DNA from 4 places in the Pedobacter sp. Bi27 genome. Region 1 is predicted to be linked to each of the others. Evidence: riboswitches for the same ligand, from Rfam matches in the RefSeq annotation. Region 1 holds a riboswitch; each other region holds the start of a gene.
What was found. A riboswitch is a leader RNA that binds a small molecule or an ion and turns the genes downstream of it on or off. The one in region 1 is predicted to bind S-adenosylmethionine.
Positions count from the first base shown of each region.

Region 2: linked by a shared signal. The riboswitch ahead of LQ227_RS16880 (SusC/RagA family TonB-linked outer membrane protein) and the one ahead of LQ227_RS17775 (transferrin receptor-like dimerization domain-containing protein) in region 1 are both predicted to bind S-adenosylmethionine.
Region 3: linked by a shared signal. The riboswitch ahead of metH (methionine synthase) and the one ahead of LQ227_RS17775 (transferrin receptor-like dimerization domain-containing protein) in region 1 are both predicted to bind S-adenosylmethionine.
Region 4: linked by a shared signal. The riboswitch ahead of LQ227_RS14600 (O-acetylhomoserine aminocarboxypropyltransferase/cysteine synthase family protein) and the one ahead of LQ227_RS17775 (transferrin receptor-like dimerization domain-containing protein) in region 1 are both predicted to bind S-adenosylmethionine.

Region 1 is NZ_CAKKMW010000005.1:158,419-160,623, forward strand. It holds gene LQ227_RS17775 (transferrin receptor-like dimerization domain-containing protein) at 1-1,027, opposite strand, end outside; SAM riboswitch class I at 1,107-1,211, opposite strand; gene LQ227_RS17780 (helix-turn-helix transcriptional regulator) at 1,517-1,792, shown strand; gene LQ227_RS17785 (MFS transporter) at 1,852-2,205, shown strand, end outside.
Region 2 is NZ_CAKKMW010000004.1:718,168-720,372, reverse strand. It holds gene LQ227_RS16885 (peroxiredoxin) at 1-846, opposite strand, end outside; SAM riboswitch class I at 984-1,091, shown strand; gene LQ227_RS16880 (SusC/RagA family TonB-linked outer membrane protein) at 1,419-2,205, shown strand, end outside.
Region 3 is NZ_CAKKMW010000002.1:423,774-425,978, forward strand. It holds gene metH (methionine synthase) at 1-867, opposite strand, end outside; SAM riboswitch class I at 1,036-1,140, opposite strand; gene LQ227_RS07185 (Bax inhibitor-1/YccA family protein) at 1,257-2,012, opposite strand; gene LQ227_RS07190 (hypothetical protein) at 2,051-2,205, opposite strand, start outside.
Region 4 is NZ_CAKKMW010000004.1:141,212-143,416, forward strand. It holds gene LQ227_RS14600 (O-acetylhomoserine aminocarboxypropyltransferase/cysteine synthase family protein) at 1-1,237, opposite strand, end outside; SAM riboswitch class I at 1,499-1,609, opposite strand; gene LQ227_RS14605 (hypothetical protein) at 1,821-2,205, shown strand, end outside.

The sequences.
Region 1 (2,205 bases):
GTATAATCCACTGATTTTTAAATTTACTTCCCTCAAGTTTTGCTACAACATTGTAAGCTGGCACAATATCCCAGTTAAAAGCCAGTTTTAAACGGACCACGGTACTTCCATCGCCAATGTGATAGGTAACGGGTAAGCCACCGCTCCAATCGGTAGGTACCACCTGACCTTTAAGTGCTGCAAGCAATGGCAAAGCATCGTGATAGCTGATGGGCTGAACCGGAATTTTAAGAATCGTTTTGGCGTCTGCCCGCTCCAACCTTTTGGCATTCTTGGTAGAACCGATTCCGGGTGTTAATGGATCACCGGGATAAATTACCATATCCATTACCGATCCTCGTTGAACAGCAAATTCTGGCTTATAAGCGCCTTGCGGATATACATCTCCTTTCACAAAGCCATCATCTTTTGGATCCGAATAAATGATACAGCCCACCGCACCATGTTCGTAGGCTATTTTAGGTTTAGTGCCCCGCCACGATCTGCCATATTTTGCGATAACAATCTTGCCTTTTACGCTGATACCTAAACGCTCCAACTTTTCATAATCAGCCGGTAGACCGTAATTTACAAAAACAAGACCTGCACTAACATCGCCATCGGCACTCCAGGCATTGTAAGGAGGCAATTGCCCTTGCTGTGCGGTTGCTAAATCTTCGTGAATAGCCTTTTCTTCGAGCGAGGCACTGTATTTGTTGCTCCCTAAAAGTTCTACCGAACGGGTTTTAGGCGTTGGAAATAAAACATAATAAGTCTCTATTTTTGCATCCCAGCCATAACTTTTAAACTTTTTCAGTACAGATTCTGCTACTGTTTTACTGCCTTTAGCACCCAAGTGGTGGGGATCGGCAGAAAGTTCTTTTATAGTAGCCCCTATATTTTCTTTATTAAGCCCGGCATCAAATTTCTGCTCAATCTCACGCTGTATCGGAATATTCTGGGTTTTAAATCCATTCAGCCTATTTTGCGCGAATAAAGGAAGCCAGAGCAATTGAATAGCCGTAAAAAGTGTAAAAGTTTTCTTCATTTTCTGATTTTTTTAGGAGTTCTTTTACCAGAAAAACTTTGAGCGACCTCAAAATCAATTAGCATGCGGATGCATAACCAACTTATCTTCTCCACCTTTGGGCAGAAAGGAATTAGCACCTTTTACAAGTGTATAGGTTGCTCAGACGTCATAGGGCCCTTCCCTCAGTCTTTCTGGATAAGTATTATATAATGATGCAAACCTAAAAATAATAATCTAGTATTCCTATAGGAATTATATTATTTATTTAACTTATGCTTGACAAGCTTTTAAACTGAATACTTTTGGGTTTTTCGATCATGCTGAAGAGGATTATGCAAGCTAAACCGCAGATTTTACCACTTCTTACTGGAAGATCAGTATCTGCCGGATGACCAAGAACCTTTATCCTAAAATGATTTATAAACATAGATACATTTCTATATATCAATATTAAAATTTACCTTTGCCAAGGCTTGCCCCCTTGTTAATTCGGAGCAAAGCAAGAAAATGGATAACAAAAAGATAGAAAAGATATCCCGGGCACTAAGTGATACCAACAGAATCGCTATTTTACAGGAATTTAAAAAAAAGAAAGATTGCCTCTATTGTGCAGAAGTAAATGATCTTTTAGACCTGACACAACCTTCCGTATCCCACCATTTAAAGCAGCTGGTTGATGCAGACCTGCTGGTGCCTCAAAAAGAAGGACGGAATTTCAAATACCTGCTGAACGAGACAGTGCTCAATGAGTACATCGCCTGCCTAAATTCGTTAAAGGATTAAGGGCGCTTACATATGAAATTAGAAACAAATCACCAATACACATCGAAATATTTGAATATATGAATAAGTCTATATATATACTGGCATTAGGTGCCTTTGGCATTATCACTACCGAATTTGGCGTTATTGGTATCTTGCCAACGATCAGCAGGGAGTTTGGCGTCTCTGTGGATATGGCCGGGTGGTTATTAAGTGCCTTTGCTATAACGGTTGCCATATCGTCTCCATTTATAACTGCCCTTACTTCTAAAATCAATCGCAAGTTCTTATTATGCCTTGTTTTGGGTGTTTTTATACTCTCAAACCTGCTTTCAGCTTTTTCCCCTAACTTTACCATTTTGATGATCGCGAGGATTTTGCCTGCCTTCTTCCACCCGCTGTTCTGGAATATCTCGCTAGCAGTAGCGTTCAAA
Region 2 (2,205 bases), on a different contig from region 1:
ATCCTTTAACGAAATCTTTTTCCCGTTTACATCAGGAAAGCTAAAATCAAGCGTTTTGTATCCTTTTTTCAGGTAAGTAAGTTTGTAAGGATCGGGCAGGGCAGCATCTTTATTTTTAGTTCCGGTAAAAGGCTGACTTCCCCTTGCGCCTAAAATTTCGCCAGTTAGGGAGCCATCTGGCTGAAAAGTTCCTTTGTAATAGGAAGGAGAGGAACCAATAAAGCTGGAAAGTTGAAATTCATTTCCTTCTACTACACCTTCCAGATAACGTGAATCGCCTGTTACACGGAGAAAAGTGCCAGTAAGTTTGTTACCAGTTTGCTTAAATAAACCTACTGTTTTCTCTTCCTTACCATTTGGCGATTTAAAAACTACATCATAACTGCCAGAATAGTCTGCCTTTGCAGGTTTATCTGTTGTTTTAAAACGGTAATTTTTTCGTTCAGCAACAATGGTTAAAGGTTTGCCGGCTTTATCCTGTTTCCTTAATGTGCCTGTTAATTGATCACCATCTATTGCAAATGCGAGTTCGTTATCAAATTGATCCAGTTTTACGAAAAGCGAATCAGCTGTTTGTTTTACAAGGCCACCTTCGAAACTTTCTTCAGCATTGCGGAAGTATAATTTCTGCTGACCGCTTTTTTCGCTGATTTCGAAGTTAAAGGGGATTTCTAATCCTTCCTTAACCTTAGCTATTCCACGCCAGATGCCGAGGGCAACAAAAACATTTTGTTTTTTCTCTTTAAGCTTTGCTGCTTGATTATTTGCTAATGCAATATGGTCCTGAGCATAGGTGAAAGTTATTGATATAGCCAATACGGCTGTTAAAATGGATTTTAGTTTCATTGGGATGTGTATTTGTCGACTAAACTAGTAGACAAATATATGGATGTAATTGGCAAAGAAAAAATTTTTCAACAAAAATCTATAAAAACTATAGGATAAATGGAATTAATTATACCTTTGCCCCAGTTATTTTAAAATACTTATCAAGAAAGGCGGAGGGAATGGCCCTGTGAAGCCTTAGCAACCATCTAAATTTTTAGAAATGGTGCTAATTCCATCCCAGATGAATCTGGGGTAGTTAAGTCAGTTGTTTGCGTTATCCTTATAAGAACTATATGGAGCACTTCTGATTTAAGGGGTGCTTTTTTTTTGCCCTGAATGCGTTCTTGAAATTAAATTATGCATTAAATAAAATCATTCAAATGAAAAAGACAGACGAGCTGAAATCTATTAATGTAAACCTTAACGCATGCTTCCGAATGCGTGGAGTCTGTTAAAATTGCTCCATTTTAACAGGCTTTTTTAGGCTAACCATTCCTTTTTCTCTTTAAAAACAAATACACTTTTAGCCGTGGTAAAATTGTTTTGCCCAAAATTATTATCCCTTTTAATTGATTATTAACTACACACTTATGTTTAAAATTTTAAAGTCAATAGCGTTTATCTTTCTGCTCTTTATTGTGCAAAAGCTTTCCGCTCAAAATGCCGCGGTTACCGGAACGGTAAAGTCGGCAGATGGTGAAACACTCCCTGGTGTTTCCATTTTAATAAAAGAAACCAAACAAGCCACCATTTCTGATGCAAAAGGAGCTTTTTCTATTCATGCACCAGATAAGGGTACATTGGTATTTTCTTATATCGGTTTTAAGAGCCAGGAAATACAGATCAATAAAAACGCCGGCCCCATTTCGATCATTCTTCAGTCAAGCGATAATGCGCTTGATGAGGTAGTGGTTACTGCATTGGGTATTTCGAGGCAGAAGAAATCGCTTGGTTATGCTGTTCAGGAATTAAAAGGACAGGATTTGGCCGAAGCTAAAGAGTCGAACCTGGTAAATGCACTGGCCGGAAAAATAGCAGGTGTAAGGGTAACCAATAGTCAGGGGAGCATGGGTTCCTCGCGTGTGGTCATCAGGGGGGAAACATCTATTGCCGGAAATAACCAGCCATTATTTGTGGTTGATGGGATTCCGGTAGATAATTCTCAGTTAAATTCGGCTGGGGCCAGAGATTATGCCAATACCATTTCAGACATTAATCCAGAAGATATAGAATCGATGAGTGTATTAAAAGGACCAAATGCCGCTGCATTATACGGTTCGAGGGCTGCGGCAGGTGTCATCCTCATTAAAACCAAAACAGGTAAATCGAAAAAAGGATTAGGCATTGCCATCAATTCAAACGCGGTTTTAGAAACCT
Region 3 (2,205 bases), on a different contig from region 1:
CAAATGTGCCGTTTCATGTGGCTGTTCATCATAAGCGCCAAACTCGTTTGGTAAACCTGCATTTGGATAGGCCGAAACATAACAGCCTGCTTTTGCTGCAAGTTCCTCAATATGCGGACGCATTTCTTTAGCACCCAAAGCACAGTTAAAACCGATACTTAATGGTTTTGCATGCATTACAGAGTTTAAAAAAGCTTCGGCAGTTTGACCTGAAAGTGTTCTTCCGGAGGCATCGGTAATGGTACCAGAAATCATGATCTCCAGTTTACGGCCAATTACCTCTTCATATTTTTTTATGGCTACAATAGCCACTTTAGCATTTAAAGTATCGAAAATGGTTTCGATTAATAATACATCAGAACCACCATCTACCAAACCACGCACCTGCTCATAATAAGCTGCTTCAAGCTCATCAAAATAGACTGCCCTAAAACCAGGATCGTTTACATTCGGCGACATGGAAAGGGTACGGTTGGTTGGGCCAATAGCACCGGCCACAAAACATTTACGGTCTGGATTTGCAGCCATGAACTCATTTACGGCTTCCTTTGCCACCCGCGCACCTTCAAAACTCATTTCGTAAGAAAGGTCTTCCATCTGGTAATCGGCCATGGAAATGCGCTGTGTACTGAACGTGTTGGTTTCGATAATATCGGCACCAGCGGCCAGGTACTCCAGGTGTATGGTTTTAATAATATCCGGACGTGTGATGTTGAGCAAATCATTATTGCCTTTTACATCACAGGGATGGTTTTTAAATCGCTCCCCTCTAAAATCTTCTTCGGTTAAGGTATATCGCTGAATCATGGTACCCATTGCACCATCAATCACCAAAATACGTTTTTCTAATTCTTCTCTTATGCTCATCTGTTGTTATTAGTAACAAGCAGTTAGTATCAAGTATCAATATTAATGATAGATCGAACTAACTTTAGATAAAAGCAAAGTATAAACAAATCTGTCTTGATACTTGATACTTAATACCCAATACTTATATGGCTTATTTAAAAAGTTGGTACGTGAATCGTAATCCTAAACTTATCTGTTTCCGCTATTTGCAGAATAGAATTTAGCACCTTGTATGGTTACAGGTTGCTAAGACTTCGTTGGGTCTAATCCCTCCGTCTTTCTTAATAAGCATACAAAAATGCAACAAAGCAACATCAATTCCAAAATTTATCGCTTTGCTACCAAATAAAATTACAAAGGCCATGCAATTCTGCACGGCCTTAAGAATATTGTTCTGTTTTTGAGGTTTACCTTCTGTTACCGAAAATACGCAATAGCGACAAAAACAAGTTGATAAAAGTAATGTAGAGGGACAGTGCACCCATGATTGCTAATTTTTTGCTTTCATTTACGCCTAAAGTGTTGCCATTTTCATCTAATCCTTCGCCTATCCTTTTAAGCTCCTGAACCTTATATGCAGTCAATGCAGTAAAAATTGCTACTCCGATAAATCCCATGATGTAACCTAATGTTGAGCTCCCCAAAAACATATTGATTACGCTAATGATCACCAAACCGATTACACCAGCAAATAATATAGGACCAAATTTACTTAAATCGGTATCTGTGGTATATCCCATTACCGCCATTACTGCAAATATTGCGGCGGCCGCAGCAAAACTAATTACAACTGATGGCAAAGAATAGGTTAACAAGATAAAGCTGAGCATTACTCCGGTTAATATAGAATAAAGCAAAAATACGCCGATTAACGTCTGATAAGACATTCGTTGCATACCAGCACCCATTAAGAATACCAGCCCGAGTGGGGCAAATATTGCAATATAGCCTAAAACAGTAAAGCCACCTTTACCAGTTTGAGGATTATAAGATAAAAGATAGTCCAATACCGCTGGTGTACTTGCGATAAAATAAGCTGCAACTGTGGAAACAGCTAATGCTACAAACATCCATAAGAAAACATTCCCAAAGAAACGTTTAGATGCAGATCTTTCCTGTACAAAAACACTGTCCTTTTGATATTGATAATTTTGTTGTTCCATTTTAAATTTTGTGTATTTAACTATATAAAAATAAATATTTAGTTTAATCTTTTTGTCAGCAATTCTTCAACTTTTTTAAAGAATTGTAGCGGTTTTAATGTGCGCCATGGCAGATTATCAAATGCACCACCAAAGTTAATGTAATAATCGATGTTATTATCGCGAAACTCGGTGATTACGTGTTCCTGAAAAT
Region 4 (2,205 bases), on a different contig from region 1:
CTGAAACCCTCAGCGCGTTCGGTTTAACACCGGCAGCTAATTGTTCTGTTTCGCTCAATTGCTGGTGTGTTGTGGCAGAAGGCTGAATGATCAGCGTTTTTGCATCACCCACATTGGCCAGGTGCGATACCAGTTTTAAGTTATCAATTACCTGTGTTGCGTTTTCTTTGCTTCCAGCCAATTCGAAAGATAAAACCGCACCAAAACCATTGCTTAAATATTTTTTAGCCAGGTTGTTATATTTACTGCTGGCTAAGCCAGGGTACTGAACTTCTTTAACTAATGGATGGTTTTCTAACCAGGTTGCTAATTCTAGAGCATTATCTACATGGCGTTGAACGCGGAGTGATAAAGTTTCCAATCCTTGTAATAATAGAAAAGAATTGAAAGGCGATAGGGCAGGTCCCAGATCTCTTAATCCTTCTACACGGGCACGGATAATAAACTGGATATTGCCAAATGGTCCGCCGATACCAAAAACATCGCTGAAAACCAAACCATGATAACCTTCTGAAGGCTCAGAGAATTGAGGGAATTTCCCATTGCCCCAGTTGTAATTTCCACCGTCAACGATAACGCCCCCAATACTTGTGCCATGGCCACCGATCCATTTCGTTGCAGATTCTACAACAATGTTAGCGCCATGCTCCAATGGTTTAAACAAATAACCCCCAGCGCCAAAAGTATTGTCGACCACTAAAGGTAGATCGTATTTTTTTGCAATTGCGGCAATTTTTTCGAAATCAGGCACACTAAATGCAGGATTACCGATGGTTTCCAAAAAGATTGCTTTGGTTTTATCGGTAATTTTGCTTTCAAATTCTTCAGGTATATCTGGATTGGCAAAATCGACATGAATACCCAAGCGCTTAAAAGCTACTTTGAATTGATTATAGGTTCCTCCGTAAATGTGAGATGAAGAAACGATGCTATCACCAGCCTCCAATATGTTATTTAACGCTATAAATTGAGCGGCTTGCCCCGATGCGACTGCCAAAGCAGCTACACCACCTTCTAAAGCGGCAATACGTTTTTCGAAAACATCGTTGGTAGGATTCATGATCCTGGTGTAGATATTGCCAAACTCTTTTAATGCAAATAAGTTAGCCCCATGTTCGGCATTTTTAAATCCATAAGAAGTGGTTTGGTAAATGGGAACAGCCCTTGAGCCTGTTGTTGGATCTATTTCCTGACCAGCGTGTAATTGTAAAGTTTCAAATTTATATGATGTTGACATAATTTCTATTTTTTAGTTGATGTGATTAGATAACAGAATTAGGATCATCCTAAAACCTAGCAGGGCGTATCCCGGTTTCCCGGGACCTTCCAATTTGAAAGAAACAAAAAAGGAAGATTTTTAAATTACTGTATGCAACAGCACATACAAGTAAACGCACGCATATCACAACTAATAAAAAAAATAGAAGTTTGTTCTACCTTTTTAAGGTTTGCACTGGGCTCGCTTAGCGATTGAAGATTTAATGTTTTCATCAGTTCTAATTTATATCTCCAAATAACACCATGTTATCCGGTCAGGAATTGGCACCTTCTCTTTCTGAGGGTTGCCAGTGGGTCATCGAGCCAGTCTCTCGCCACTTCTTTATAAATCAACCCGTGAAGATTGACTTTTATTTAGCTATCTGCCAAATAATATTCCAAATGTCTGAATTTAATTTTAATCCACAAAATAAAATTTTGAAATTACATTAACTCGCTGAAAATGAATTGCGTATTTTTATGATGCAATGACAATCTGAAACTTTAATACTGAATTAACGCTTAAAATTCTAAGTTTGTGGTACCTATCTAAATTAATTATGATGAAAAATACAAAATCCCTATGTTTAGGCCTGTTGTTTACTATCGCAGGTTTAAATAATGTAAACGCTCAATTTGGAGGCTTAAAAGATAAATTATTAAAAGTGGGCACTGCCCAGGGCGCGAAAGCTTTAGGCGTAGACAAATTTTTAAAACAACCTGCTGCTATTACCACTAATTTTGAAGACGTAAATAGAGAGGGCGAAAAGCTGCCTGATTTTATTAATTCATTAAATTTAAAAGCCCAGCCCTTGTATTTACTGCCTAAAAATCCAGATGGTGGTTTTGTGCTTTGCGAGGGGCTTTATGAAATGACCAATAAAAGTTATTGTCTAAAAGCCGGAACTTTCGCCCCATCAAAGGGTGATGGTTACATGTTTGCACCCG